2 regions of the Clostridium budayi genome follow, and region 2 is predicted to be linked to the other one. Evidence: a T-box and tRNA genes for the amino acid it is inferred to sense, from the RefSeq annotation. Region 2 holds a T-box; the other holds one or more tRNA genes.
The links. The T-box of region 2 lies ahead of asnS (asparagine--tRNA ligase). A T-box ahead of a tRNA ligase gene usually reads a tRNA of that ligase, here a tRNA-Asn.
Positions count from the first base shown of each region.

Region 1: it encodes a tRNA-Asn, which carries the amino acid that the T-box ahead of asnS (asparagine--tRNA ligase) is inferred to sense. The anticodon was not compared.

Region 1 is NZ_AP042456.1:2,704,187-2,719,970, forward strand. Features, by position in the region: gene ACZ5TJ_RS13015 (alpha/beta hydrolase) at 1-81, opposite strand, end outside; gene tsaD (tRNA (adenosine(37)-N6)-threonylcarbamoyltransferase complex transferase subunit TsaD) at 100-1,110, opposite strand; gene ACZ5TJ_RS13025 (RusA family crossover junction endodeoxyribonuclease) at 1,311-1,931, shown strand; gene ACZ5TJ_RS13030 (GDSL-type esterase/lipase family protein) at 1,951-2,526, shown strand; gene ACZ5TJ_RS13035 (NAD(P)/FAD-dependent oxidoreductase) at 2,494-3,456, opposite strand; gene ACZ5TJ_RS13040 (LTA synthase family protein) at 3,703-5,565, shown strand; gene ACZ5TJ_RS13045 (DedA family protein) at 5,620-6,234, opposite strand; gene ACZ5TJ_RS13050 (TldD/PmbA family protein) at 6,384-7,727, opposite strand; gene ACZ5TJ_RS13055 (TldD/PmbA family protein) at 7,739-9,121, opposite strand; gene ACZ5TJ_RS13060 (hypothetical protein) at 9,133-10,605, opposite strand; gene ACZ5TJ_RS13065 (sensor histidine kinase) at 10,595-12,004, opposite strand; gene ACZ5TJ_RS13070 (response regulator transcription factor) at 12,008-12,691, opposite strand; gene ACZ5TJ_RS13075 (polysaccharide deacetylase family protein) at 12,793-13,800, opposite strand; tRNA gene ACZ5TJ_RS13080 (tRNA-Asn) at 13,947-14,021, opposite strand; rRNA gene ACZ5TJ_RS13085 (23S ribosomal RNA) at 14,088-15,784, opposite strand, start outside.
Region 2 is NZ_AP042456.1:2,999,830-3,015,613, forward strand. Features, by position in the region: gene glmU (bifunctional UDP-N-acetylglucosamine diphosphorylase/glucosamine-1-phosphate N-acetyltransferase GlmU) at 1-1,285, opposite strand, end outside; gene spoVG (septation regulator SpoVG) at 1,492-1,767, opposite strand; gene purR (pur operon repressor) at 1,906-2,721, opposite strand; gene murC (UDP-N-acetylmuramate--L-alanine ligase) at 2,970-4,346, shown strand; gene ACZ5TJ_RS14640 (YdcF family protein) at 4,380-4,850, opposite strand; gene ACZ5TJ_RS14645 (purine-nucleoside phosphorylase) at 5,139-5,957, shown strand; gene ACZ5TJ_RS14650 (NupC/NupG family nucleoside CNT transporter) at 6,018-7,244, shown strand; gene ACZ5TJ_RS14655 (M24 family metallopeptidase) at 7,317-8,396, opposite strand; gene ACZ5TJ_RS14660 (metallophosphoesterase family protein) at 8,537-9,235, shown strand; gene ACZ5TJ_RS14665 (FAD-dependent oxidoreductase) at 9,297-10,739, opposite strand; gene ACZ5TJ_RS14670 (cytochrome b5 domain-containing protein) at 10,901-11,305, opposite strand; T-box leader at 11,405-11,665, shown strand; gene asnS (asparagine--tRNA ligase) at 11,730-13,124, shown strand; gene ACZ5TJ_RS14680 (glycerate kinase family protein) at 13,240-14,361, opposite strand; gene ACZ5TJ_RS14685 (GntP family permease) at 14,392-15,648, opposite strand; gene ACZ5TJ_RS14690 (CdaR family transcriptional regulator) at 15,755-15,784, opposite strand, start outside.

The DNA of each region.
Region 1 (15,784 bases), 300 kb from region 2:
TCTTTTAAATAATGTCATTCTAGGTACTTTTTCTTTCATATCAACTTTATGTAAGCTGTTAGATTCAGGTAATAATCTCATATTCATCCCCCTGTCATACTATAGCTTTAAATTTGGTTTAGCATTTAAATCTAATGATGATTCTTCACCTTTTATTAATTTAAAATATGCTGCACTTCCAATCATTGCTGCATTATCTGTACATAATATTGGTGCTGGGAATAGAATCTTTATTCCTCTCTTTTCACCTTCTGTCATTAAAGCTTCTCTAAGTGCTGAATTTGAAGCAACTCCTCCTGCTATAGCTATCTTATCTAGTTTTTTCTTTTCGCATGTCTTAAATACATTATCTTTTAAAACTTCAACAACTGCATATTGGAATGATGCAGCAACGTCAGCCTTGTTTACTTCAATATCTTTCATTTTAGCTTTATTTAAATAATTTAATACAGCTGATTTAACACCACTAAATGAGAAGTCTAATGTTTCGTCATGGAATTTAGCTCTTGGGAACTCAATTGCATGTTTATTTCCTTCTTTAGCTAACTTATCAACTTTAGGTCCACCTGGATATCCAAGACCTATAGCTCTAGCTACTTTATCATATGCTTCCCCTGCAGCATCATCTCTAGTTTGACCTATTACTTCATAAACTCCATAATCTTTTACGTGAACTATGAAAGTATGTCCTCCTGAAACTACAAGTGAAACAAAAGGTGGTTTTAAATCCTTAGTTTGTATGTAATTTGCTGATATATGTCCTTCTATATGATTAACCCCTATTAATGGTTTCTTTGACGCCATTGCAAGCCCTTTAGCATATTGAAGACCAACTAATAAAGCTCCAACAAGTCCTGGGCCATAAGTAACCCCTATTGCATCTATATCATCTAAAGTTACGTTAGCTTCTTTTAATGCTTCTTTAACTACTCCATCAATTACTTCTATATGCATTCTTGATGCAACTTCTGGAACTACTCCTCCAAATTTAGTATGAGTATCTATCTGTGAAGCTATTATATTAGATAAAACTTCTCTTCCATTTAACACAACAGCAGCTGATGTTTCATCACAGCTTGATTCAATTGCTAAAATTAATTTTCTATCCATTTAAAATACCTCTTCTATATAAATTTAGTATAAAATCAACTATTTGTAATTATACTTCATTACAAATTCATTATCAATTAAACGTCCACTTGTTAAGTATTTTTTAATAATGTATATTTAAATTATATATTTTAAGCTATATAATTTCAGTAAATTTATATTTCAATAAATGTAAATAAATATATAAAAGGAGAATTTTTATGTCATCTTATGCAAAAGTTATTGTTAAAGGATCTCCTATAACAAAATCTAATTTTAAATTACATAATAAAGATGGAAGAGCTATACTTCCTTACAACTCAGGACAATATCATGATAGATATGCTCTTTATGAGCAAGAAATAGCATATACTGCAAGAGTTCAAAATCCAGGTATTGTTTTTACTGAAAGTTTAATTGCTATATTAAAAGTTTATTATAAAAGTGAAAAAAGACATCCTGATACAATAAATATTACAAAAAGTATATTTGATGGTATTGAAAAAAGCGGACTTATTATTAATGATGCCCAAATTGTAAAAATATTTACAGAAGAATACTATGATAAAGAAAATCCAAGGTTTGAACTTGAATTATATCCAAATAGCGAGTTTGAAGTTTCTTATTCAATTAAAAAGCGTGAAAAACAATTAGAGAAAAAAACTTATAATCCTATAAAAAAATCTAAAACTACAACTGAACTAAAACCTAAAGAAATAAAAAAAGAAACTTCTAGTGATGTTTGTGAAATATGCAATAAAAAAGTTTCAGCGAAGGATTATATAAAAGCAAATAAAGGTAAAACATTAATATGTAAGAATTGCTTTAATAAATTATTTTAATATAAAAGAAGGTGTTTTAATGGATTCAAAAGAAAACTGCATTGTTTTATTAGGTGATAGCTTAACTTTTGGATATGGTGTTCCTAAAAAAGAATCTTGGAGCTATAAATTAAAAGAAGCTTTAAAAGATTATACTGTTTTAAATAAAGGAATAAATGGTGATACTACTTCTTCTATGCTAACACGATATTATAAAGATGTAATTAGTAATAATCCTAAAACTATATTTATTATGGGTGGAACAAATGATTTATTAAGTGGTAGAAATGTTGATTATATTATAGGTAACATTAGTCTCTTAATTAAAGAAGGTTTAGAATGCGGAGCTAATATAATAGTCGGTATTCCCCCTATAATTATAAAAGATATGGCTGAAAAGTTATTTATGGAATCAGAACATTATAAACAATGTGACGAAGGTCTTCCTATATTAAGAGAGAAAATTATTTCACTTAATAAAAAATATCCTTTCAAATATGTTGATCTTTATAAGTTAACTAAAAATCATATAAATGAAAAGATATTCTTAGATGGTATACATTTAAATAAAAAAGGAAATAATTTAATAATTAATTCTATTTTGGATGTATTTTGATGCAAATTTACCTGCATCAGTTCCATCTACATCCTCAAAATCCATACATGAATTTCCATATATTACGTTACCACATGCAAATATTCCGTCTACTGAAGTTTCATACTCTTTAAGATTTAAAGTATTATCTACTTCATTAAGTTCTAAGTTCAATTCTTTAACTATCCCAAGCTCTGGATAATAACCTACTGATAAAAATACAGAGTCACATTTTATATTTTTTATCTCATCTGTTTCAACATCTAATAATTTAACGTTATTTACTCTCTTGCTTCCTTGAAGTTCTAATATTTTTCCTCTCTCTATAACGTTTATATCAAAATCTTCTATTATTTCTCTACATTCTTTATTAAGTACAAATCCACTTTCTTCATTTACAACAAGTGCTTCAACTTTTCCACCTTCAATTTCTAATCTTCTAGCTAAAATTAAAGCCCACTTATTATTTGCTACTATTACTGGATTTTTTCCAGGTAATATTCCTTCAAGATTTATAAATCTATGAGCATTACCTATTGTAAATATTCCAGTATACTTACTTGTTGGAATAGATATATTTCCAGTATATCTCTCTCGACATCCTGTAGCTAATATTATACATCCTGCTTTTATATCTTTTATTCCTTCTTTTTCATTAACATAAGTTATTACTTTATCTTCTGAAATTTTAAGTACATTAGTTTTATTTTTAATATCAAACTCATATTTTGATAATCTTATTTTAATAAATTCAATAAACTCAGGTCCTGTAATCTCTTCTTCTAAGTATGCTCTCCCAAATCCGTTATGAATGCATTGATTAATTATTCCCCCAAGTTCCTCTTCTCTTTCTATTAAAAGTACATTAGTTATTCCATTTTTTAATGCTTCTAAAATAGCTGTCATACCTGCTATTCCACCACCAACAACTACTAAATCGTATTTTTTCATTATTTATGCACTCCCTTACCCTATGATTTTGGAACTATAACTTTTATGTGCTTTCCATTTATTTAAAAAGTTATATTACTTAATTTTATCAATTGTTTTAATTATTGAAAATGTATTTTTCTATCTTTTCTTTATTTACCTATATATTATAACACTATCCATACTTTCCACCCCCTATTTGTTGCGATTTTAAAGTGTATATACTATAATTTAAATTGATTATTTATATTACTTAGGGGGGAACTTATGAAAAATTTCTTAGTAAGTCTAAAAAATCGTTTAGACAAAGATACCGTTTTCAGGATTATATTGTTTTTAATTCCTCTATTTTCAATAGTGTTTAAAGGAATATTATTTCAATGTTTCGTAACAAATACTAATCCTTATCAATTAAACCTTTCATCTGGATTTGCTAGTGCTAGATATTTCTTAGATTATTATTACGCATTTGCACTAGTTTTTTTAAGTTTCGCATTACTTTTTAAAGGAAGAGGAAGAGTTATTTATCTATTTATAATTGATGCTTTAATAACAGCATTAATTTTAACAGATATAACTTACTTTAGAGGATTTTTAACGGTCCCTTCAGTACTTATTTTAACTCAAACTGCGAATCTTGATAATCTTTCAGGTAGCATAATGTCAATGTTTAGTCCATATGATATATTATTTTTACTAGACTTTGTAATTATGGGGGTTTATGTTTTCTTTACAAGAAAATCATATGTTAAGGTTCAAAGAAGAGCTATTAAAACATTCTTATTAACATTTATAATTCCAATAATTTTTATTGCTTATGTACCATTTAATATTTACGTATTACATAACAAAGATGTAAAAAATGCATATCTATTTGAGAACTATGATCCAACTAATACAGTTCAATACTTCTCATCAACTGGATATCATATAATGGACATAATAAATGTAATTAAGGATTCTAAGCCTTATGAATTAACTTCAGAAGACAAAACTCAAATAAATGATTACTATAAGTTTAAAAACGAAAACTTATCTAATAATAAATATTTTGGTGAATTTAAAGGTAAGAACCTTATAGTAATACAAGTTGAATCTCTTGAGAGCTTCCTTATTGGTCATGAGATTAATGGACAAAAAATAACTCCAGTTCTAGATAGCTTAATAAAGAAAGGTATTTATTTCCCTAATATCTATGAACAAGTTAATGAAGGTACAAGCTCTGATTCAGATTTAATGGTAAATACATCAATGCTACCATTAAGAAGAGGATCAACATTCTTTAGATATCCAAATAGAGCTTATAACTCAATGCCATTAATTTTAGAGCATAACGGATATAGTACAATTGCAATACATCCTGATAAAGGATCATTCTGGAACTATAAACAAGGGTTAACTGGAATCGGATTCCAAACATTTACTGACTTCCACTCATTTAATCCTGATGAGATAGTTGGAATGGGATTAAGTGATAGAACATACTTTAAACAAGTTGTTCCTATGCTTGAAAAATTAAAGCAACCATTCTATTCATTTAATGTAACATTAACAAGCCATGGTCCATTTGACCTACCAAAGGATATGAGAAAGCTTAAGCTTGATCCTGAATTAGACAATAGTGAACTTGGAGGATACTTCCAAAGTATTCATTACACAGATGCTCAAATAGGATATTTCCTAGAGCTTCTTGATAAAGCTCACCTATTAGATAATACTCTAATAGCAATTGAAGGTGACCATACTGGTGTTCATAAATACTATCAACATTCTATAGATAGTTTATCTAAGAAAGAAGATTGGTATTCAGATAACGGAAATCCTAGAATACCTCTTATAATGTATAATAAAAACACTGATATAGGTAAAACTTTCGAAACAGTAGGTGGTCAAATTGACATTATGCCAACATTATTATATTCTCTTGGTGTTCCATCAAAAGAATATGAAAATACTGCTTTAGGTAGAAATCTTCTAAATACTAATAGAAATTACGCTATTCTTACTAATGGAAGACTTGTTGGAGACTTAAAGGCTCTTTCAGATAAAGATAAGAAACTTATTGAAGGAACTCTTGAAATGTCTGATAAAATGATTCGTGCAGATTACTTCAATATGAGTAAAAACTAAATAATATGTAATTAGATATTAAAGCCTATAATAAAAGAGAAAGAATGAGGCAATTTAAATAGCCTTGTTCTTTCTCTTTTTTAATATAATGAATATAGTTATTCCTATAGCTACAATTATTGTAATAATAATTGAGTATTTTGTTATAAAATAAGATATTAACTCAATATTATCTCCAACATAAAAACCTACTGTTACCATTGCAGTTGTCCATAAAAAAATTCCAATTGCTGAAAAAATAGTATATTGAATTTTATTAATTCTTTCAGCTCCTGCAAAGAAGGATACATATATACGTGTTAGTGGTAATATTCTTCCTAAAAATACTGCTGCCCTTCCATACTTATCAAATAATTTATGCAAAACATCAAAACCTTTTTTACTTGCTTTAAATTTTCCTTCTATCCATTTTATAACTATATTTCCTCCATAGCTTCCAATTGTATAACTAATTAAAGCTCCTATTGTACCTCCAATTGATGCAAAGAGAATTGCATATAAAAATCCATACTCTCCATCAGAAACTCCACATCCTATAAGTGGTATTATTACTTCTGTTGGAATTGGAATACAAGAATAATCTAATAACATAACTAACAATATTCCTATATATCCAAATTTATCGGTAATACTTATAGCTATATGAAATATTATATCTACCATATTCATATAAAAACCTTCTTTTACGTGTTATTTTTTAATATTATACCTTTTAGTTTTTATATTATACCATTTAGTTATTATAAATTTATTAATACAAACAAAAAGAAATGAGAACTTCAAAACACATTAAAGTTCTCATATATATTATAAATATTTTATTTACCTGCTACTGATAACTCTTTTACTAATACAGATGGTGAACCAAAACTACTCATTGGGAATTTAATATCTGTACATACGTCTTCTATATCCTTTAAAAGAGTAAAGAAGTTTCCTGCAACGGTTATTTGCTCAATTGGGTATGACTTCTTACCATCTTCTATCATAAAGCCTTTTGCAGCTAATGAGAAATCTCCAGTTATTGAGTTAGCTCCTGCATGAAGTCCTGAAAATTCAGTTATGATAACTCCTTCTTTAACCTCTTCTATAAGATCATTTAATTCTTTATTTCCTTTTTCTATATAGAAGTTTGTAGGACCAACTGCAACTGGTGATGCATATGAAGCCTTAAATCCACTTCCTGTTGATTTAATATTAGCTTTATTAGCTGTTTTTAAATTATGAAGTAATGTCTTAAGTTCTCCATCTTTAACTAATTCTTTTTTGAATGTCTTAACTCCTTCATCATCAAAAGCAACTGATGCTAATCCATCTTCTAAAAGAGGATTATCTATAATTGTTACTTTAGAAGATGCAATCATTTCTCCTTCTTTATCTTTTAAAAGTGATATACCCTTTTGCGCTGAATCACCATCAAATACTGACCAGAAAGCTTGAAGTAATGATACCATAGCTTCATTTCTTATAATTGTCTTATATTTATTAGAAGGTGCTATTTTACTTCCTACCTTCTCCAGTGCTTCATCTATAGCTTGCTTCGCAATTTTATGTGGAACTATATCAGTCACCTTTTTAGCTACTCCATAACCAAATCCATCATACTTTTTACCTTCTATATCAAGAACAGGTACAACATATGCTGTTAAAAGATTTGATTTATCACTAAGGTCTAATCCTTTTGAATTTATAATTCCATACTTTACATTTACATAGCTTATTCCACAGCCTATAAAGTTAGTAACTTTGTCAGAAATTACTTTACATTCCTTTTCCATATTTAATGCTAAATTTATTAACTGTTGTGGATCTATATTTTCAAGTTCTTTATGATAATTATTTACATATTCGTAGTCTTTATCTCCTTCATATATAAATTGTATATCATCATCTTCTATTGATTTAGCTGATTGTATTACATTATTGATTAACATTGGTATTGAATATTCATCAATTATCTCTGTATATGAATAACCCATCTTTCCATCAACCATTGCCCTAAAAGATACACCTGAAGATTTTGTTAAGTTATATTTTTCTACTTCTTCTTTATATATATTTATACTTAAACTTTCTTTATCTGAATAATATATTTCGAATTCTTTTAAGCCTTTTTTATAAGCTTCTTCAAATAACTTATCTTTAAACTCTTTAAATTCCATTATATTTCCTCCTATCTTCCACCTACAGTCATTTCTTTAACTCTAATCATTGGCTGACCAACATTAACTGGAATACTACCTGAAGATGAACCACACATTCCTTGTGCTTGGCTTAAATTATCTGAAACCATATCTATATCCATTAAAATTTCGCTACCTTTTCCTATAAGGCTAGCCCCTCTTACTGGCTCTACAATCACTCCATTTTTAACTAAATATCCTTCTGCAACTGCGAAATTAAATTCACCTGTTACTGGATTTACAGAGCCACCACCAAGTTTTTTAGCATATAATCCATCTTGTACTGATTTTATTATATCTTCGCTCTTATCAGTACCAGCTGCTATATATGTGTTTGTCATTCTAGAAGTTGGAGCAAATTTATAACTTTGTCTTCTAGCACTTCCTGTAGGCTTCATACCCATTCTTCTACCATTTAATTTATCAATCATATATCCTTTAAGAATACCATTTTCAATTAATACATTTTTAGCTGATTTAGTTCCCTCATCATCTATGTTAATAGAACCCCATGCATTTTTAATAGTTCCATCATCAATTGCAGTAACTTTAGTTGATGCTATTTGCTGACCAATTTTATCTGCAAATTCTGAATTACCTTTTGCAACAGCTGTTGCTTCTAATGAATGACCACAAGCTTCATGGAATAATACTCCACCAAAGCCATTATCAATTATAACTGGCATTCTACCTGCAGGACATTCTTTAGCATGTAGCATAGTAACTGCTGTTTTTGCAGCTTCTAATCCATAAAATGCTGGGTCAATTTCATTAAACATTTCAAATCCCATTGAACGTCCTGGGCCTTCAAATCCCATTTGATTTTCTCCATCTTTTGATGCAACAGCACTTATACCAAGTCTTGTTCTAACTCTTCTATCTTGAACTATAAGTCCATCAGTATTAGCAATTAATATCTTCTGATCTTTATCACTGTAGCTAACACTTACTTTTGTTATATCACTACTATATTCTTTTGCACTTTTATATGCATTTTTCATTACTCCAATTTTTTTACTATACTCTATGTCCGCTGGGTAGTATTGTATAGTATGATTATTTGGAACTATTATTTTATCATTTAAAAATATCTCTTTTTCTTCTTTTAATGAACCAAGTGCTAATGCAGCTTTATATGCAGTGTCTAAAAGACTTTCTAATGAATTATTATTTGTATATGCATATACACTCTTAAGCCCTTTAAAAATTCTAATACCAACCCCATAACTTCTTCCACCTAAGGCATTTTCAACTTTATTATCTAAAATTCCTATTGAATTACTTATTGAATCTTCTTCATATATTTCTGCAAAGTCTCCTCCTGTAATCATACATTTAGATAAGACTTTACCTATAACATCTTTTGATAACATTTAATCACTCCTTAATTAACTTCCTTTTGAAACTCTTTAAAAAATACATCCCAAAGATCAACATAATCTCTCTCGCACCATTCAGCCATTATTACTTGTTCACCATCTTTTAATTTAATTCTTTCTACTGGCTTCTCGGAAATATTAGTTCCATTTATTTCATAGACTAAAAGCTCATCTTCTAAAATAACAATAAGCATTCTACCATCTGGAGATGTATATGCATCTTTTATAAATGGTATTTCATTTCTAAGTGTACTCCAAGGTATCATTAATGCATCATATTTAACTAAGTTATCATTTGGTTTTATAGATAACGTATAATCATATGATCTATTATTCTTATTAAGTGGTGAAATTTTTCCTTGTAGTATCCACTTACCTGTTTCTCGTTTTAATGTAAAATTACTATAATCTATATATCTTTTATGACTTTGTTTTTGAGCATTTGTAAAGTTAGAATATACTCTCTCGTAATCACTTTTATATATTGAATTAACATCTTTAGGGTATATATCTTGAATTACTAAACCTTTTTCTACATACAAATTATCAACTGGTAACACTTCATATTGCGGAAAATTATTTTTAAAATTATTACCTTCGTATACTTCAGTTGCAATATAATTGTTTCCTATGAAATTAATATTTCTATATATATTGCTATCACTTTTTATATTCACAGCCTCTTCTTTTGTTTTTCTATCTATAGTATTTGCTACAAAATATTCCTGGTGCTTACCTTTATCTGTTTTAACCTTTTTTTGAAGAGTCCATATTCCACTCATCCTTGGGAATATTATACCATTTGCAGTTTCAATATCTTGATACTTATTATCTTTATAACTAACCCATAGTGTTCTATACTTTTCATCTGAATATGTTCCATCTTCTTGTAATTTTCTAGGCTGCTTTAAACCTATATAAACACCTTTATCTTCACTTTTTATAGCATTATTGTCTTTTGATTCAATATATTTACTTTGTATAAATGTATCCTCATCTACACTTCCAACTTTCTTAACTGTTAAAAACACACCTTGATAATAGACATAGCTTTTACTATCACTTATATTAAAAAAATCTAATACAGCATTATCTTTATCACTTGCTACAATAACATTGACCTCATCTTTATCTAAATTTAGATCTTTTATTTTAAAGTCTGATTGATATGATATATAGTAATCAGATTCTGCAACCTTTAATTTATAGGATACTTTATTATAAGCTTTTCCATCTATGTTTATATTTTTTTCTCCTATATCAATAACTTTACCTTTTAAATTCTTTAAATCTTTTGCTGGATAAATATTTTTATCTAGCACTTTATAATCTGTTATTTCCCATTTTCCCTCTATTGCTAAATGATTATTTGTTGGTGATTTTATTTCAATAATCTCGTTAGTATCAGAACCTCCGCAACCAGTAAGAGAAAATAAGGTAATAATCATAAATATAAATATCACTATCTTACTTCTCATCTATTTGTTTCAACCCCTTTGATTTAGGAATATTAATTATTATTTCAGTTCCAACATTTACTGTACTTTTTACTTTTAATTCTCCTCCATGAAGCCTTACTATTTCGTCTGCAATTGAAAGACCAATTCCCGCATTAGAGTTTGCATTGCTTCCTTTATAGAATTTTTCTTTAACCCTTTCTAGTTCATCTTCATGTATCCCACATCCATTATCTTTTATGTTTATTATTAAATCTTTTTCTGTCTCATTAAAAGTAACATCTATATTTCCCTGTTCACTAGTAAATTTAAATGAATTATCTAAGACATTAATTAAAACTTGTTTCATTCTATCTAAATCCATTAAAACAACACAATTCTTTGTATTATTATAAACATAGAAGTTTATATTTTCTCTTTCAGCTCTTGGTGTCATATAAAGTTCTATATAGTCTGAGAATTTGTCTACACTCATTCTTACTTTATTTAAAGTTATCTTATTATTTATAAGTCTTGAGAAATCTAATAATTCTTCCACCATATTTGATAATCTATCTGTTTCTTTTTCGATTATATTAAAACCTAACTTTAATGTTTCTCTATCAGTATTCTCATCATTTAATGTAATAACCCATCCTTTTATAGCTGTAAGAGGTGTTCTTAATTCATGAGATATAGATGATATAAAATCGTTTTTCATCTGTTCTCTCTCTGCAAGTTCTTCTGCCATATAATCTAAAGTATCTGCAAGCTGACCGATTTCGTCTTTAGTTGTAAAATTACTTCTTTGATTTAAATCACCATTTGCCATTTTTTCAGCTGTATCTTTAAGCTTTAAAATAGGATTAACTATTTTCTTTGCCATAAGTAAACTTAATATAACACCTATAACTAAAACTCCTATAGATATTCCTATGAAAAATGTTGTTATGGACCTAATTGATTCATCGATAGTCTTAAGTGATGTAATAAATCTAATTACACCAACTATCTTTCCATTAACTTCTAAAGGTTTAGTTACAGCCATTACTTTGTAATCCGAATAAGAGACCTTCCCAACCCAAGTACTTGACTCACCTTTTAATGCTTTTTTTATTTCTATATTGTTATCTAATGATACTTCACTAGCAGCTATTGAGTCCATAAGTAGCTTTCCCTTATCATCAAATATTTGAACTTGTGCTGTCGTTTGATTCCAAAATGCATCAACATTATCATAAACATTCCATACTAATGATGATGTTGAATAATATCTATTATAAAAATTATTTGCTAAGTCTATTTGATTAGTTAATATAGTTTGAGTATTATCATAATAATATTGCCTTACAAAGGCTATTAATAATACGTCTAATATAATTATTGTTGAAAGAATTACTGTTATAAAGTTTCTTATTATCCTAGTCTTTATACTTTTCATATTCTAACCTTTCCATCTATATCCAATACCCCATACTGTTTCAATAAATTGTGGTGTTGAGGCATTTTCCTCTATTTTAGATCTAAGTCTTCTAATATTTACATCAATTATTTTAGGATCCCCAAAATAATTGTATCCCCATACTTTATTTAAAAGCTCATCTCTTGAAAAAGCCTTATTAGGATTTTCTATAAATGTCTTCATTATTAAATATTCTTTAGGGGTTAATTCAATTTCTACATTATTTTTAGTTATTTTTTGTGAATATAAATTTATAACAAATGGTCCATTTACTAATTCATTTAATTTGTTTTCTGTATTATTTTCTAATCTTCTAAGTAATGCTTTTATTCTAAGTACTACTTCTAATGGATTAAATGGTTTAACTATATAATCATCTGCTCCATATTCTAATCCCATTATTTTGTCCATATCTTGCCCTTTTGCTGTGAGCATTATAATACCCATATTAGGAAATTCGCTTCTTAATTTATTACATACTTGAAATCCATCTATTCCAGGTAACATAACATCTAATATAGCTACATCAGGCTTTTCAACCATAGCCTTACTTATACCATCTTCACCATTGCTTGCTTCTATTATCTCAAAATCATTTCTCGCTAAGTTTATTTTTAAGAAACCTCTTATACTAACTTCATCTTCTACTAATAATATTTTAGCCAAAACTATAACACCTCTCTTTATTCATTCTAAAAAAGAAGCTTAAATATTAAGCTTCTTCTTTATATTATAATCCATAATTTTAATTATTAATAATAGAAATATTATTTCATTGTTCTAAATTCAAATCCTTTGCTCTTAAAGTATTCAATTATTTGTGGTAATGCTTTTACTGTATTTTCTTTATTATAAGTATCATGCATTAAGAAAACAACATTGTCTGCATTTGGTCCTAAAGCTTCAACAGTTTTCTTAGTTTTTGCAACTAACTGTTCTGGCGTGCTCTTTCCTGAACCTTCTGCATCTCCATTTAACGCATTCCATTCAACTATTTCTATTCCATTCTTATCAAGAACTGGTCTAGCATTCTCTCTACCATTCCAAGACCAATATCCACCTGGAAATCTAACAGTTCTTGTTGAGAAATCTTTTCCTAATATTTCTTTCATTAAATCATTTGTTTTATTGTACTCTTCCATAAAATTATTAATATTTATAACTCTATTTGGATATAAATATTCGTATTTGTGACTATAACTATGATTTGCTATAGCATGTCCTTCTCTTGCTTCTCTCTTTAATAATTCTTTTGCACCTGGATGATCTGCAAGACTTTTTCCCATAACAAAGAATGTTGCTTTAACATCATATTTTTTTAATATATCTAATACTTCTGGTGTATTAGTTGTTGATGGTCCATCATCAAAAGTTAAATAGACAACCTTTTTCCCATCATCTCTAACAGGATAATGTAATTTTCCTTTTAAAAGACCTGATAAACGTTCTGCAACTACTTTAGCATCATCTGCATTTTTATCATCTTTAAGTGGTATGTATCCTGAATTATCTAATTTACTTGCTTCAGTGTTAACAGAATTATTATTATTTTCAGCTTGTCCAGGTTTTTGAGAAGAAGAACTTTGAGAAGCTGTAGCTTCTTTATTTTCTCCATTTGATGATACCGCAGAATAAATTCCAAATCCCCCAATTATTAAAACTATAACTAGTCCAACTAATGCAACAACTTTTTTTCTGCGACCCTTTTGTTGTCTTTCAAAATTTCTTCTAACATTCATATTGTAATTATGTACTTTCCCCTTTTTATTTTTCATTATCGCCTATCCTCCTATTAAGTCTATATCTATATAATAATATATTTATAAATTTTTGGTATTACAAATAGCTTAATATTTATTACAAAAGAGTAATAATTTCTTAACGCAAAAAAAAATAAGCTATTATTAGCTTATAAAAAAAATGGCTCCGCGAAGAGGACTCGAACCTCCAACCTGTCGGTTAACAGCCGAATGCTCCACCATTGAGCTATCGCGGAATATTTTATTCAGATTTTATGTTCTCTGAAAATTGCATATGAATTTTTGTTGATCGTCTGTTTTTATTGGTCAAGCCCTCGACCTATTAGTATCAGTCAGCTGAACATGTTACCATGCTTACACCTCTGACCTATCAACCTTGTGTTCTTCAAGGGGTCTTACTAGCTTATGCTATGGGAAATCTCATCTTGAGGTGGGCTTCACGCTTAGATGCTTTCAGCGTTTATCCCTTCCCGACTTAGCTACCCAGCTATGCTCTTGGCAGAACAACTGGTACACCAGAGGTCAGTCCATCCCGGTCCTCTCGTACTAAGGACAGCTCCTCTCAAATTTCCTACGCCCGCGACGGATAGGGACCGAACTGTCTCACGACGTTCTGAACCCAGCTCGCGTGCCGCTTTAATGGGCGAACAGCCCAACCCTTGGGACCTACTTCAGCCCCAGGATGCGACGAGCCGACATCGAGGTGCCAAACCTCCCCGTCGATGTGAACTCTTGGGGGAGATCAGCCTGTTATCCCCGAGGTAGCTTTTATCCGTTGAGCGATGGCCCTCCCACGAGGTACCACCGGATCACTAAGCCCGACTTTCGTCCCTGCTCCACTTGTGGGTGTCGCAGTCAGGCTCCCTTCTGCCTTTGCACTCTACGAACGATTTCCGACCGTTCTGAGGGAACCTTTGGGCGCCTCCGTTACTTTTTAGGAGGCGACCGCCCCAGTCAAACTGCCCACCTAACAATGTCCTGTCACCAGATTCATGGCGTCCAGTTAGAATTCCAGTAATATCAGGGTGGTATCCCAAGGACGACTCCATTAGGACTGACGTCCTAATTTCCCAGTCTCCCACCTATCCTGTACAGATAATACCGAAATTCAATGCTAAGCTACAGTAAAGCTCTACGGGGTCTTTCCGTCCAATCGCGGGTAGCGAGCATCTTCACTCGCACTACAACTTCGCCGGATTTGCAGTTGAGACAGTGCCCAAGTCATTACGCCATTCGTGCGGGTCAGAACTTACCTGACAAGGAATTTCGCTACCTTAGGACCGTTATAGTTACGGCCGCCGTTTACTGGGGCTTAAGTTCACACCTTCGCTTACGCTAAGTGTTCCCCTTAACCTTCCAGCACCGGGCAGGCGTCAGCCCCTATACATCAGCTTTCGCTTTAGCAGAGACCTGTGTTTTTGCTAAACAGTTGCTTGGGCCTATTCTCTGCGACCTACTCTCGTAGGCACCCCTTCTCCCGAAGTTACGGGGTCAATTTGCCTAGTTCCTTAACTGCAATTCTTCCGCCGGCCTTAGGATTCTCTCCTCATCTACCTGTGTCGGTTTGCGGTACGGGCACTACTTCTCTCTCTAGATGCTTTTCTTGGAAGCATGGAATCAGATACTTCGGTTCCGTGGAACCTTCCCCATCACGCCTCAGGATTGTTAAAGCGGATTTGCCTACTCTAACTCCCTAAACGCTTAGACTAACATCCAATAGTTAGCACATCCTATCCTTCTCCGTCACACCATCGATAATAACGATTGTAGTGGTATCGGAATATCAACCGATTGTCCATCACCTACGCCTTTCGGCCTCGGCTTAGGTCCCGACTAACCCTCAGCGGACGAACCTTCCTGAGGAAACCTTAGATATTCGGCCTGTAGGATTCTCACCTACATCTCGCTACTGATGCCAACATTCTCACTTGTAATCAGTCCACCGCTCCTTACGGTACGACTTCAGCCCGATTACAACGCTCCTCTACCGCTCACACTA
Region 2 (15,784 bases):
CGTTAGTTATTGTAGAGCCTGCTGCAATATAAGTGTTATCATGAACTTCGACTGGTGAAACTAGATTAGTATTACATCCTATAAAGCTATGATCTCCTATTATTGTTTTGTTTTTAACTTTTCCATCATAATTAACTACGACTGTACCACAACCAAAGTTACATCCTTCTCCAACTTCAGCATCTCCAATGTAAGTTAAATGTGAAACCTTAGTTCCATTTCCTATAGTTGATTTCTTAATTTCTACGAAATCTCCTATTCTTGCTTTTTCACCAATTTTGCTTTCTGGTCTAATATAAGCAAATGGTCCAACTGTAGTATTCTTTCCGATTTCACTATCTAATATTACTGATGATTCAACTGTTACACCATCATTTATAGTGCTGTCTTTAATTCTACAGTTTTGCATAATTAGACAATCTGACCCTATAACAGTATTTCCTTCTAATATTGTTCCTGGATATACTATTGTATCTTTTCCGATTTCAACATCTATTCCTATATATGTTGCTTTAGGATCAATTAAAGTTACACCATTTTCTAAATGTGTATTATTTATTCTATTTCTTAATAGTTCTTCAGCTTCAGCTAATTGAACTCTTGAGTTAACTCCTATTGTATCTTCATAATCAGTTACTACTGCCCCTATTTTTTTACCTTCTTCTTTTAAGATTCCAATTACATCAGTAAGGTAGTATTCACCTTGATTATTATTATTTGAAAGTTTATCTAATGAATTAACTAATTCTTCTATATCAAAGCAGTACATTGCTGCATTCATTTCATTAACTAGTAATTCTTCTTCATTACAATCTTTGTGTTCTACAATTTTTAGAACATTTCCGTGTTCATCTCTTATTATTCTTCCATATCCTGTTGGATCTTCTACCATTGCACTTAATAATGTAGCAGCATTCTTATTTTCTTCATGCTCTTTCATTAAGTTTTCTATAGTGGCTTTCTTTGTTAGTGGTGCATCTCCTGGAAAGATGACTACAGTTCCTTTTTTTCCTTTTAAGAAATCACTAGCACACTTAACAGCGTGTCCAGTTCCTAGTTGTTCTTCTTGTAGTGAATAGAATACGTTTCTATCTTTAGTACCTTCTTTTACTCTTTCAGCACCTTTTCCTACAATTACATCTATTTCTTCTATGCTAGCTTTTCTCATATTATCTATAACATGATTGACCATTTCTTTTCCACATACTTTATGTAGAACTTTTGGAATGTCAGATTTTATTCTCTTACCTTGTCCAGCTGCAAGTATTAACGCACATTTATACACTTTACCACCTCATATTATGCAAATTATTTATTATTAGTATACATTTTTTAATTTTCTAGTATATATTATTTAATTTTTTCAATAATAAGATATATCTATCTTATTATATTTCAATCCCAAATTCATTTCAAGCATTGCAATCCTTTAAATTTAAGCAAGACAAAAAAAATAAAAGGGAATTCCCTTTTATTTTTATGTCTTATAGATTATTCTGCATTTACATCTTCTGTTAATGCTTTATCATATGCTTCAAGAATAGCTTTTTGAATTGTTTCTCTTGAATCAGTGTTTATAGGATGTGCTATATCCTTAAACTCTCCATCTGGTGTCTTTCTACTTGGCATTGCTATAAATAACCCGTTTTGCCCTTCGATCACCTTAATGTCATGTACTACAAATTGATCATCAAAAGTAACAGATACTATTGCTTTCATCTTTCCATCTGTAGCTATCTTTCTAATTCTCACGTCTGTGATTTGCATTTGACTACACCTCCAGTTGCCTTGATGATATTATATTTCTCCATAGATTGGCAATTTCCTCTTTTTATTTGGAAATATTTAAAAAATTATGTTTATTTTCTACTTTTGGTGTAATCTTTGCATTTTTTCATTATATTTCTATTCGAATATCTTCGATGGACGTATGTCAATAATTGAAGATTTATCTACTGAATGTAATTCAACTATTGATACATATTCATCAACTAACTTCTTATCTACTTCTTTATTATCAACTAAAACTCCAATACCAACTAATTCACTTTCAAATTCTCTTAAAAGATCCTTTATTCCAATTGCAGTTCCTCCGCCTTTCATAAAGTCATCAATGAATATACATTTTGAATTACTCTTCATTGATTTTTTAGATAAGGACATCTGCTGAAGTCTTCCACTTGTACCTGAAACATAATTTATTGTCATAGTAGTTCCTTCAGTAAATTTATTTTCTCTTCTTGCAATTACAAGTTGAACCCCTAAGTTTCTAGCAACTTCATAAGCAAGAGGTATTCCTTTAGTTTCAACTGTAATAACATAATCCACTTCTTGATTTTCAAACCATGAAGAAAGAAGTGTTCCTGCATTACTTATAATCTCAGGATTATACATTAAATCTGTCATGTAGATTATATTCCCTGCAATAACTCTTTCATCATCTTTTAATAATTCACATAGCTTTGCTGCAAACTCTTTTCCTTTAGATATACTCATATCAGGAATGTACTTTATTCCACCTGCGGCACCTGATATTGTTTCTACCTTCCCCATTTGAAGTTTTTCTAAAACTTCTCTTACTATAACTATATCTTCACTTATTGTTGATTTTGCTGCGTTTAATAGTTCTGAAAATTTATTTAGTCCAATAATTTTATTCGGATTTTCTATTAATATTTTAGTTATTATAACAACTCTACTATTTCTGCTTAACTTTTCCATAAAAATCACCTACATATTCATTATTTTACGAATTATTTTTTACATTTAAGCCCTTAATATTCATATTTTATTCTATATTTTTATATAGTGCAATATCTTTTATTCTTTAGATTATATAAATGTTTTTAAATAAATTTTAAATTTGGATTATATTTCAAAAAAATTTTTAAATATTCACCTTTTTATTGTGTTCAATTAATTAAAAATGTATATAATTATAAATGAACTAATAAAAAGGGGTTGATCTCATGTCATTTGATTTTTTAAAAGATACACATAAAAAAGTTCACTTTATTGGAATTGGTGGTATAAGTATGAGCGGTCTTGCTGCTGTACTTTTAAATAACGGATTTAAAGTTTCAGGATCTGACTCTAAAGAATCACATATCACTAATAGTTTAAAAGAAAAAGGGGCAGAAATTTATATAGGACATAAAAAAGAAAACATCCAAGATGTTGACTTAGTTGTATATACAGCTGCAATTCCTCAAGATAATCCTGAAATAGTTGAAGCTAAAGATAAAAATATCCACCTAATGGATAGAGCTGAATTTTTAGGACTTATAATGAAAGGTCATAAATATAATGTAGCAGTTTCAGGTACTCATGGTAAAACTACAACTACTAGCATGATTACTAATATGACTTTAAAAGCTAATTTAGATCCAACAATTTTAGTTGGAGGAGAACTTGATGTTATTGGGGGTAATTATAGAATAGGAAGCAGTGAATATTTCGTTACTGAAGCATGCGAATATAAAGAGTCATTCTTAAAATTCTTCCCTTACATAGGAATTATTTTAAATATAGACGCTGACCATCTTGATTACTATAGAGACTTAAATCACATAACAGAAACATTTAAAAAGTTCTCAACACTTATCCCTGAAGATGGATATTTAATAGGATATAATGGAGATGAAAATGTATCTACTATATTAAAGGAAGCAAAATGTAATACTATAAGCTACGGATTTGAAGATGCAGATATAGTTGCAAAGAATATAGAATACAACAACAGAGGTTGTGCTTCATTTACTGTATGTAAGGACAATGAAGATTTATTCTCTCTACAATTAAACATGCCAGGTAAGCATAACGTATTAAATGCTTTATCAAGTATTGCTGTTGGTTTAATATTTGGTCTTCCATATGAAAATATAATTGAAGGATTAGCTGAATGCAAAGGAGCTCATAAGAGATTTGAATACAAAGGTGAAATAGATGGAATCACTGTAATAGATGATTATGCTCATCACCCAGTTGAAATTAAAGCTACTTTAAGCACAGCTAAGAAAATACCTCACAAGAAAACTATATGTGTATTCCAACCACATACTTACACAAGAACAAAAACTTTATTCAATGAATTTACAGAAGCATTTAACGAAGCTGATGAATTAGTATTAATGGACATCTATGCGGCAAGAGAAAAAGATACTGGTCTTGTTTCTTCAGATGAATTAGGAGATGCTATAAGAGCTAAAGGAGTTAAATGTACAAATGTACATTCACATGATGAAGCAGTTCAATATGTTAAAACAATATTAGAACCTGGAGACATGCTATTAACAGTAGGTGCTGGTGATGTTGTTTTAGTTGGTGAAAAATTATTATCTAAATAATTAAAATAAGAAGTGACTAAGTTAGTCACTTCTTTATTTTTTAAACTTACTAATAAAAAAATCTTTTATATAAGCAGGTATTTCTCTAAGTATTGCTCGTATTTCATATTTACTATAGTAATTACACTGTTCTCCGTAGACAATAGCTTCCATTCCAATGTTTTTAGCTATCATCTTTATTCGTGCTAAGTGATATGAGTCAGACACTATTATTGCGCTACTTAACTTTTTTCTATCCATTATGTCTTTTGAGAATTTAAGATTCTCATAAGTGTTTTTAGCATTATTTTCGACTAATATAATATTTTCATCTATCCCTTTACTAGCTAGTATATTTTTCATGCCTTCCCCTTCTGTTAAAAGGTCATTCCCCTTACCAGTAACTATTATATATTTCCCCATATCCTTTTTATAAAGTTCTTCACCTTTTTTAAGTCTTTGAGTCATAAAAATACTATTTAGATTACAACCCAGTATTATTATTACATCACTTTTCTTAGGCATAGAAATCTTGTGTGTAATTGTTATCTTTAAAATCAGAATAAGAAATATAACGACTATTACCAAAAATATTATTTTGCACACCACCTAACAATAGTATATACTATTATATGCATTAGACTACATTTATTGTGATTTCGACATTATTCTATTTATTACGCTTAAATTTTATATATTTTATATTTTTTTATATATTGTATTTTAATTTGAATGAATTTATTTTATAATTTAAATAATAAACGTTTTTTAATTAATGTTTTTTGTCAAAAATAAATATAGAGGTGATACAAAATGGATTTATCAAACACCGCGAAAAGCACGGCAGATTTTATACTTGAAAAAAGTAAGTATAAACCTCAAATAGGACTTATTCTAGGATCTGGTTTAGGATCTCTTGCAGATTTAATAGAAGAACCTGAATATTATCCTTATGAAGAGCTGCCTAATTTTCCAGTATCAACAGTGCAAGGGCATGAAGGTCGTTTAGTCATCGGAAAGCTTGAAGGGAAAATCGTTGTAGCGATGCAAGGAAGATTCCATTATTATGAAGGCTATCCAATGGGTGTAGTTACCTTCCCAATAAGAGTAATGAAAAAGCTTGGCGTTGAAAAGTTAATCGTTACCAATGCGGCTGGCTCTGTTAATACATCATTTAAACCTGGAGATTTAATGATTATAAAGGATCATATTAATTTCTCTGGTGCTAATCCTTTAATTGGAAAAAATTTAGATGACTTTGGGCCTAGATTCCTTGATATGTCAGCAGCTTATAATCCTAATCTTATAAAGACTGCAAAAGATACTGCAAAAGATTTAGGAATAGATATAAAAGAAGGAGTTTACACTATGTTTAGTGGACCTACTTATGAAACTCCTGCCGAAGTTAGAATGGCAAGAGTATTAGGTGCTGATGCAGTTGGAATGTCTACTGTTCCAGAAGTAATTGTAGCTAGACATTCAGGCATTGAAGTTTTAGGTATATCATGCCTAACTAATATGGCTGCTGGAATATTAGACCAACCACTTGACCATGAAGAAGTTATTGAAACTTCAAACAAAGCTAAAGAAAGCTTCATGGCTTTAACTAAAGGGATTATAAAAAATTTATAAAAATTTTTTTAATATATATCAAACACACAACTAAATTTTATACACAAAGGAGAACGAACATTGAGTAGATTTATAGGATTAATTGGTATTGTAGCTATATTAGCAATAGCAGCAATATTCTCAGAAAACAGAAAAAAAATCAACTGGCGATTAGTTGCAACAGGACTTGGTCTTCAAGTTATATTTGCACTTATCATTTTAAAAGTTCCAGCTGGTAGAGCATTCTTTGAATTTTGTAGTAACGCCATAACTAAGTTACTTGACTTCACTAAAGAAGGTTCAAGCTTCTTATTTGGTAACTTACTAGATCAAAATACTTTTGGTATGATCTTCGCACTACAAGTACTACCAACTATCATTTTCTTCTCAGCTTTAATGGGAATACTTTATTACTTAGGAATCATGCAATTTATAGTTAAGATTATAGCTAAATTCATTTGTAAGTTACTTGGTACATCAGGTGCTGAAACACTAAGTGCTGTTGGTAACATCTTCTTAGGTCAAACAGAAGCACCACTTCTAGTTAAGCCTTTCATTAAGGATATGACTAGATCAGAGCTTATGGCTATCATGGTAGGTGGTATGGCTACTGTTGCAGGTGGTGTTATGGCAGGATATGTTGCTATGGGTGTTAACGCTGGTGACTTACTTGCTGCAAGTATTATGGCTGCTCCTGCAGGACTTATATTAGCTAAAATATTAGTTCCTGAAACAGAAGAACCAAAAACTAAGAATACTACTGATATCCAAATAGAACAAACTGCTTCAAACGTAGTTGAAGCTGCTGCAAATGGTGCTAGTGAAGGTCTTGGTCTTGCATTAAATGTTGCTGCTATGCTTTTAGCATTCGTTGCACTTATTGCATTACTTAACTACATATTAGCTGCTATTGGTGGATTTTTCGGATTCCCAACACTTAGCTTCCAATGGATACTTGGTAAGCTATTCTCACCATTAACATTTGTAATGGGTATACCAACTTCAGATATATCAACTGCTGGTAGCTTACTTGGTCAAAAGATTATGATTAACGAATTCGTTGCATACTCAGAATTATCTAAGTTTATCGCAGCTGGTACTCTACAACCTAAGACAATACTTATACTTACTTACGCATTATGTGGATTTGCTAACATCAGTTCAGTTGCTATCCAAATTGGTGGTATAGGTGCTTTAGCTCCAGACAAAAAAGGACTAATAGCTAAATTAGGATTCAAAGCATTATTAGGTGGTGCTCTTGCTACTTGTTTAACAGGTACAATTGCAGGTGTACTATTCTCAATGTAATATATAAAATAAAAAAGTGTTTAGACAAAAGTCTAAACACTTTTTTATTTTATAAACTAATATATTAATTTATTATTTTATAACTGTTAGTTCCTTAGTTACTTTATTTAATCTTTCACATCCATCTTCAGTAACTAATACTAAATCTTCTATTCTAACTCCAAAGTTATCTTTTAAGTATACACCAGGTTCAATTGAGAAAATCATACCAGGTTCAACAGTATTTTCGTTAGTTCCACTTACATCACCAGCATCATGACATTCTATTCCTATGCAATGTCCTGTTCTATGAGTGAAGTATTCTCCATATCCATTCTCTGTTATGTAGCTTCTTGCTGCATTATCTATATCTTTAAATTTAACTCCTGGTTTTATCATAGCAATAGCTCTTTCGTTAGCTTCTTTTACTATGTTATAAATCTTCTTATGCTCTTCTGAAGGTTCTTCACCAAAGAATACAGTTCTTGTCATATCTGAACAGTAGTCCTTATAAACTCCTCCCATATCTATAACAATACTTTGACCTTTTTTAAGTTTAGTATCATCTGTTTCATGATGAGGATCTGCACCATTTGGACAAAATGCAATAATTGGTGTAAATGAAACTTCATTAACTCCTTGTTTTGCATATATATCTTTTAAAACTTCAGCATAGTAGTTTTCAGTTTTTCCTTCTTCAAACTTAGTCCATAATTCTTCCATTGCTTCATCATTTAATCTTGAAGCTTCTTTCATTATAGCTATTTCTTCTGCATCTTTTATTCTTCTTAAATCATCAACTATAGGAGATGCATTTTCATAATCTTTAGCCGCATTTAATTTCATTAAGCTTATTAAGAAATGAGATGGCCATTTTTTATCTACTCCTAAAGTTTTATCTTTATCAATATATTTTGCTAAAATTTCTGTAGGGTTATCAGTGTCTTCGAATCTGACTACATCTAATCCTATTTGTTCGTCTACAGGAAACATTTTATTTATTATTAATTTATGATTTCCATCCTCTCTTATAAGTAATGCTATCATTCTTTCTCCTGTATGAAACCATTTACCTGTTAGATAAAATAAAGAATCTGATGATGAAACTAACATTTGTGATAAATTGTTTTCTTTCATCTTTTCAATTGCTCTTTGTACTCTATTTTGTTTCATAATTCATCCCTCCGTAAAATTATTCTTTTATACCATTATAATATACTGAAAATAAATAACAACTTAATCTATTATTTATTTTTTGCATGTTTCTAGAGTGATATAATATTATTTAAGAAAACCTTTAGGAGGATATGTACATGAAAATAGCAGTAATATCAGATATACACGGAAATCTTTATGCCCTTATGAGAGTGCTTGAAGATATCGAAGATAAAAAAGTTGATACAATAATATGTTTAGGTGATTTAGTTGGCTACGGTCCTCATCCTAATGAAGTTATAGCAATGATAAAGAGAAGAAATATTTTATGTTTAAAGGGTAATTATGATGCATCTGTTGTAGATGAAAGCTTTACTTATATAAGAGAAACAAGAACTAATTCATTCTCTCTTCCATTTACTGTAGACGAGCTTAGAATGGCTAATAAATTTTATTTAAATTCACTTCCAACATCTTTAACTTTAGAATTTGAAGGAAAGAAAGTTTTATTTGTTCATGGTAGCCCAAATAAAATTAATGAATATATGTTAGAAGAAGGAGACAATACAGCTTCTATAATGGAAAACTTAGATGCAGATGTATTAGTATGTGCTCATACTCATATTCCTTCAATTAAGAAATTTGGACAAAAGCTTTTTGTTAATGACGGTAGTGTAGGTAAACCTAAAATAGGTCGTCCAAATCCAACTTACTGCATTTTAGATATTGAAAAAGATAGAGATGTTAAAGCTCAAATATTTGAGATTGAATATGAAGTAAAAAGAATAATAAAAGATATGACTATGCTTAAATTCCCAGAAAGTTTAATAAGATCTTTTGAAACTGGTGTTGAATAAATCTCTTTAACAAAAAGTAAGACCTAGCTTAATTAGCTAGGTCTTACTTTATTATAAAAATCTATTTATCGTTAAGTTCTTTAGTTGTTGGACTATCAATTATATATCCTTTATAATCAAACCTTGAGCCATGACATGGACAGTCCCAAGTTAATTCATCTGCATTCCAATGAAGCTGACATCCTAAATGAGTACATTTTGTTTTTACAATATATTTCTCTCCATTTTCATCTTTATAAACTCCAAGTTTCTCACCATTATATTCTACAAGTCCACCATGGCCATTTTTAATATGTTCTATTTTACTGTCTGGTATATCAACTATTTGTGCTATAAAATTCTTTACAGTTTCTTTAGTATTTTTTAGTAAGCTATCAACTGACTCTGACATATCAAATCTATCTGGAGAAAATATATTTGAAAAATCATTTTTTCTTCCTAAAATCTTATCTGATATTATCATTGCGGCTACCATAGAAGTTGTCATTCCCCACTTTTTAAATCCTGTAGCAACATAAAGATTATCTGTTTTTAATGAATATTCTCCTATGTAAGGCAGATTATCTAAACTAATACAATCTTGTGCTGACCAATGATACTTTTCTTTTGCATTAGGATAAAGCTCTTTTGCTCTCTTTCTTAAAACTTCGTAGCATCCGCCCTCTTCATTTTCTCCTGTCCTTTGTGAAATTCCACCTAGTAATAATAAATTTTTATAATTTCTAAATGAATTTCCTGTGCTCTTATCTATATCAATATACATTCCATCAACATCTTCAGCGTTTTCTAGTGCTATAACATATGATCTATCTTGATACATTCTCATAAAGTAATATCCAGGCGTATTAAAGATTGGAAAATGAGTTGCAACTACTATTTTATTTGCTTTTATCTCTCCCCTATTAGTAATTATAGTTTTATCTTTAAGATCTAGAGCTCTAGTATCTTCGTATATAGTAAGCTCTTCTGCTATCTTATTTAAAAACTTAATTGGATTAAACTGTGCTTGATTATTAAACTTTAATCCAAGTTTAATATCAAAAGGAAGCTTAGTTTCATTTACAAGTTCTGCATCAATTCCAAGTCTTATTGCAGCATCAAACTCATTTTTAATTTCATCTTCTTTGTCTCTTGAATATATATAAGCTGCCTTTTCTTCAAAATCACAGTCTATTTTTTCTTTTTCAATTATTTCTTTAAATTTCTTTATAGCAAGTTCATTGGCCCTTGCATATTCCGTTGCTCCATCTTCTCCAAATTCTTTTATTAAAGTGTCATAAATTAATCCATGCTGTGATGTTATCTTTGCAGTTGTATTTTTAGTATTTCCTCCTGCAATTCTATCAGCTTCTATTATAATTGGGTCTATTCCTTCTTTTTTTAACATATAACCTATTAATAATCCGGTAATTCCAGCCCCTATAATAACAACATCTGCTTCAATATCTCCTGGTAGAGAATTTCTTTTTTTAAAATTATAGTCTTCATTCCATAACGATTTCATAATTTCACCTCCTATTTAGTGTTCCATTTTATGTAGCAAAATACTCATAAAAACTTTAATTAATGCTATATTAATTAAATATAGTAAATACTAAAGTAAAACTTTGCAAAAAAATATAACTGAAATTAATTCCAGTTATATTAAATAAATAGTATTATGTTTTACTGCCTTAAAACACCTACAATCCTGAGATCTCCTAACATTTCTCTTTTATTATCGTGGCATCTTATAAAATCATTAGTTGCATCAGTACCAGCCTTAACTCCAAAATGCTGTCCATTCATAAATCCTTGCACTCCTGTTACATCGTAAACTGATCCATTAATAGCTACATAAGCAGGCCTATTATTTCTTCCATCATACATAGCTAATTCTTCTAAAGTAAATTCTTTAGTTCTAGCCCTAAATTCTTCTCTTTGTTCTTCAAGTAATACCTCTAAATCCCCTACAATATACTTAATTTCATTTATAATATCTTCTCTATATTCTCCTCCCCTATAAAAAAGCATTCCCTTTAACTCATTTAACTCTCTCATTTTTTTTATTATAATCTTATCAAATAACATTCTTTCTCTCCTAACATATAGTAATATATAATCAATATATGCTAACTGTGTTGCATTTGCTCAAAAAGTATTGTAAAATCAATTTAATATAACATTAACATTATAACTGTGACGAGAAGAGTAGCATTAGGACGTAGTTATAGCGAGTAAGGGACGGTGTAAGCCTTATACGAAGCCTATTAGTGAAGAACATCTCTGAGTTTCTAACCGAAAGTAAATTTTTATTTATTAGTAGACTTAGACGGATAATCTAGACCGTTAACTTCTAGATTGAGCATAATACTGTGCTTAAATTTGAGTTGGCTATAAATTTTTATAGCAATTTGGGTGGTACCGCGAATGTATCCTTTCGTCCCATATTTTTGGGATGAAAGGTTTTTTTATTTTCTAAAAAGATAATTATAAATTACAGGAGGTAATATTAATGGATAAAAACATTTTAGTAAAGTCACTTTACAGAAACACTTCTGAGTATTTAAACAAAGAAGTATCAATAACTGGTTGGATTAGAACTTTAAGAGCTTCAAACGCTTTTGGTTTTATTGAAATCAATGATGGTTCTTTCTTTAAGAACATTCAAGTTGTTTTTGACAATAACTTAAGTAACTTTAAAGAAATATCAAAATTACCAATAAGCTCATCATTAAAGGTTGTTGGTACTTTAGTTGAAACTCCAAATGCAAAACAACCATTTGAAATTCAAGCTAAAGAAGTAATCATCGAAGGTATGTCAGATTCAGATTACCCACTACAAAAGAAAAGACATACTTTTGAATACTTAAGAACAATAGCTCACTTAAGACCAAGAAGTAACGCTTTCTCAGCTGTATTTAGAGTAAGATCAGTTGCAGCTTACGCTATTCATAAGTTCTTCCAAGATAAAGGATTTGTATATACAAACACTCCTCTTTTAACTGGAAGCGACTGTGAAGGTGCAGGAGAAATGTTTAAAGTAACAACTTTTGATTTAGACAACGTACCAATGACAGAAGAAGGTGCTGTAGACTACTCAAAAGACTTCTTTGGAAAAGAAACTAACCTTACAGTTTCAGGTCAATTAAATGGAGAAACTTTTGCTTTAGCATTTAGAAACATTTATACATTTGGACCAACATTCAGAGCTGAAAATTCAAACACTGCAAGACACGCAGCAGAATTCTGGATGGTAGAACCTGAAATATCATTTGCTGATTTAAATGATGATATGAAACTTGCTGAAGAAATGCTTACTTACGTAATTAAATACGTAATGAAAGAATGTCCTGAAGAAATAGAATTCTTCAACAAATTCATAGATAAAGGATTAGTTGAAAGATTAAACCACGTAGCAAACTCAGAATTTGCTAAGGTTACTTACACTGAAGCTGTTGAAATATTAAAGAACTGTGATAAGAAATTTGAATACCCAGTTGAATGGGGAATCGATCTTCAAACAGAACATGAAAGATATTTAACAGAAGAACACTTCAAGAGACCTTTATTTGTAACTGACTATCCAAAAGATATCAAAGCATTCTACATGAGAATGAACGATGATAACAAGACAGTTGCAGCTATGGACCTTTTAGTTCCTGGAATAGGAGAAATTATAGGTGGTAGCCAAAGAGAAGAAAGACTTGACGTTCTTAAGAAGAGAATGGCTGAACTTAACTTAAACGAAGAAGATTACTGGTGGTACTTAGAGCTTAGAAAGTACGGAGAAACTAAGCACGCTGGATTCGGTCTTGGATTTGAAAGACTTATCATGTACATCACTGGAATGACAAACATCAGAGACGTTATACCATTCCCAAGAACAACTGGTCAATCAGACTTCTAATAAACAAAAAAGAATGAGTAATTTACTCATTCTTTTTTATTTAAATAGTTATCCACATTTTTAATTTTAAAACTCTACTTTTCCACATAAATTAAAAGCTTTTATGGGGATATGTTTATAAAAGTCTAACAACATTCTCCACAGTTTTTTCTAAATTAATGCTTCCATCCTTTAGTGCTTCATCTAATGTTATAACTCCAGGCGTAATAGAGAATATAGCATTTATTCCTATGCCATAAAGGTTTTCAGATCCTTCTAACACTCTTCCACCAAAGGCAATTGACTTTACCCCTTTAGCTTTTGCAACTACAGATACTCCCATAGGCGTTTTACCATATATAGTTTGATCATCAATGCTTCCTTCACCTGTAAATAAAAAGTCTGCGCCTTCTAGTTTTTCTTCTAATTTAGTATGTTCTATTACAATATCAATACCTCTTTTAAGTTTGCCGTCTAAAAATGCTAAAAGTGCAGCCCCAAGGCCTCCAGCAGCTCCAGCTCCTTCTACATCCTTTATATCCTTGCCTAAATATTCTTTAATCTTATCTGCATAGTGCTCTAAATTTTTATCAAGTTCTAACACCATCTCTTCTGTTGCTCCTTTTTGTGGTCCAAACACATGAGATGCTCCAAACTCTCCGCAAAGAGGATTAGTTACATCACAAGCAACATCTATATCTATGTCATTTAGTCTTTTATCTAATCCTGATATATCAATTTTTGAAAGCTTACCTAATTCACCTCCACCAAAGGAAAGTTCGTTACCATCTTTATCAAGTAACTTTCCACCTAGCGCTTGAATCATACCAGCTCCACCATCGTTAGTAGCACTTCCTCCAATTCCAATAACAATTCTAGTTGCCCCTAAATCTAATGCTTTTTTTATCATCTGTCCTGTACCATATGTTGTTGAAATCATAGGATTTCTTTTATCTCTATCTACAAGCCCAATTCCACTTGCTTCCGCCATTTCAATTACTGCAGTTTTTGAGTTGCCAAGCATTCCAAACTTAGCTTCTACCTCATTTCCTAAAGGACCCTTTACCATAACTTTTGAAATCGATCCATTTGTAGCCCAAACTAAAGCTTCAACAGTTCCTTCTCCTCCATCTGCCATAGGTACCTTAATACATTCTGCATCTTTTATTACTTTTTTTATTCCTCTTTCCATTGCATCACATGCTTCTTTTGAAGTCATGCTCTCTTTAAAAGAATCTGGTGCTAATACAAATTTCATGGTAACTTTTCTCCTTCCTTTAACTATATCTTAAAGTATGAATCCAAAAATTATTGTTGATACAATTGTCATTGTCAAACCAACTAATGATTCATATGGTATAAGTTTTAGTCTTTCTTTCATATCCATTGATACACTTCCTCCAGTTGCATGGAAGAAACTACCGTGTGGTAGATGATCTAATACTGTTGCTCCAACATGAATCATTGCCGCTGTTGCAAGTGGTGTTACCCCAAGCCCAACAATTGTAGGTCCAAATACTGATGTTGCAACTGCAGTACCTGATGTTGTTGAAGCTGTTGCAGCTGACATTAATATACCTGATATAGGTGCTAATGCAAAACTTGGTAATCCTAATGCATTAACGCTTTGTATTATTACATCTTTAAGTCCTGAATTTGCAATTATTCCAGCTAATGTACCAGTTCCTATTAAAAGAACTGCAACCCCTGTCATCTTTGCAAGTCCAAATGTAGCATATCTATTTAAATATCTTATTTTACCCATTGCTAATATTCCGCATATTCCTCCAACTGGAAGTGCTATTAATGGATCAATAGCTATTCCTGCTATTGGTCTTAACATTAAAAGTACGATTGCAACTATAGGTCCTAATATAGATGCAAAGAAACTTGGCATATTTTCTACTTCTTTTAATTTTTCGTCTTCGTTTACAAAACTTCCTTTTTGTTTTAATCTTTTTGAAATAATACATGTTATTATAATTCCGAAAATAGCTGGTATAATACCTGCAATCATTACTGAAGTTAATGGAACTCCAAGATTATCTGCTGCTGCAATAGTGTTTGGATTTGGAGACATTATATTTCCTGCCTTTCCTCCACCAACCATTGCTATTAATATAGCCGTCTTACTTAAATTTGATTTTTGAGCTATAGCAAGTGCTATAGGTGACACAGTTATTACTGCTACATCAACAAATACACCAACCATAGTAAGTACTGTTGTTGCAATCGTTAATGCAATAAGTGCTCTCGATTCTCCTATTTTTTCTACAATAGTTTCTGCAATCTTAGCAGCTGCTCCTGATTCTATTAATACACCAGCAAGAACACCAGCTGTTAATATTCTAAGTATTGCAGGAATCATTCCTTTAGCTCCATCCATCATTAATGAAACTGTTCCTGTAATTCCTGCCCCTCCAACTAATCCTCCAACTATTGCTCCAAGAATTAAGCCATAAGCTGGATGTACTTTCTTTATAATTAATGCTATTGCTACAATTAATGCAACCACTGCTCCTAATGCTGTAACTGTAATATCCATTACTATCTCTCCTTTCACCTTATGTTACTTATTGTAAAGGTTTTAGTAATCAATTTCATTATTAGGTAAGACAAACTTTATTAAATATTTTTGTTCAATTGCACAATTAATTGTTAAGCTTATAGCTTATATAACT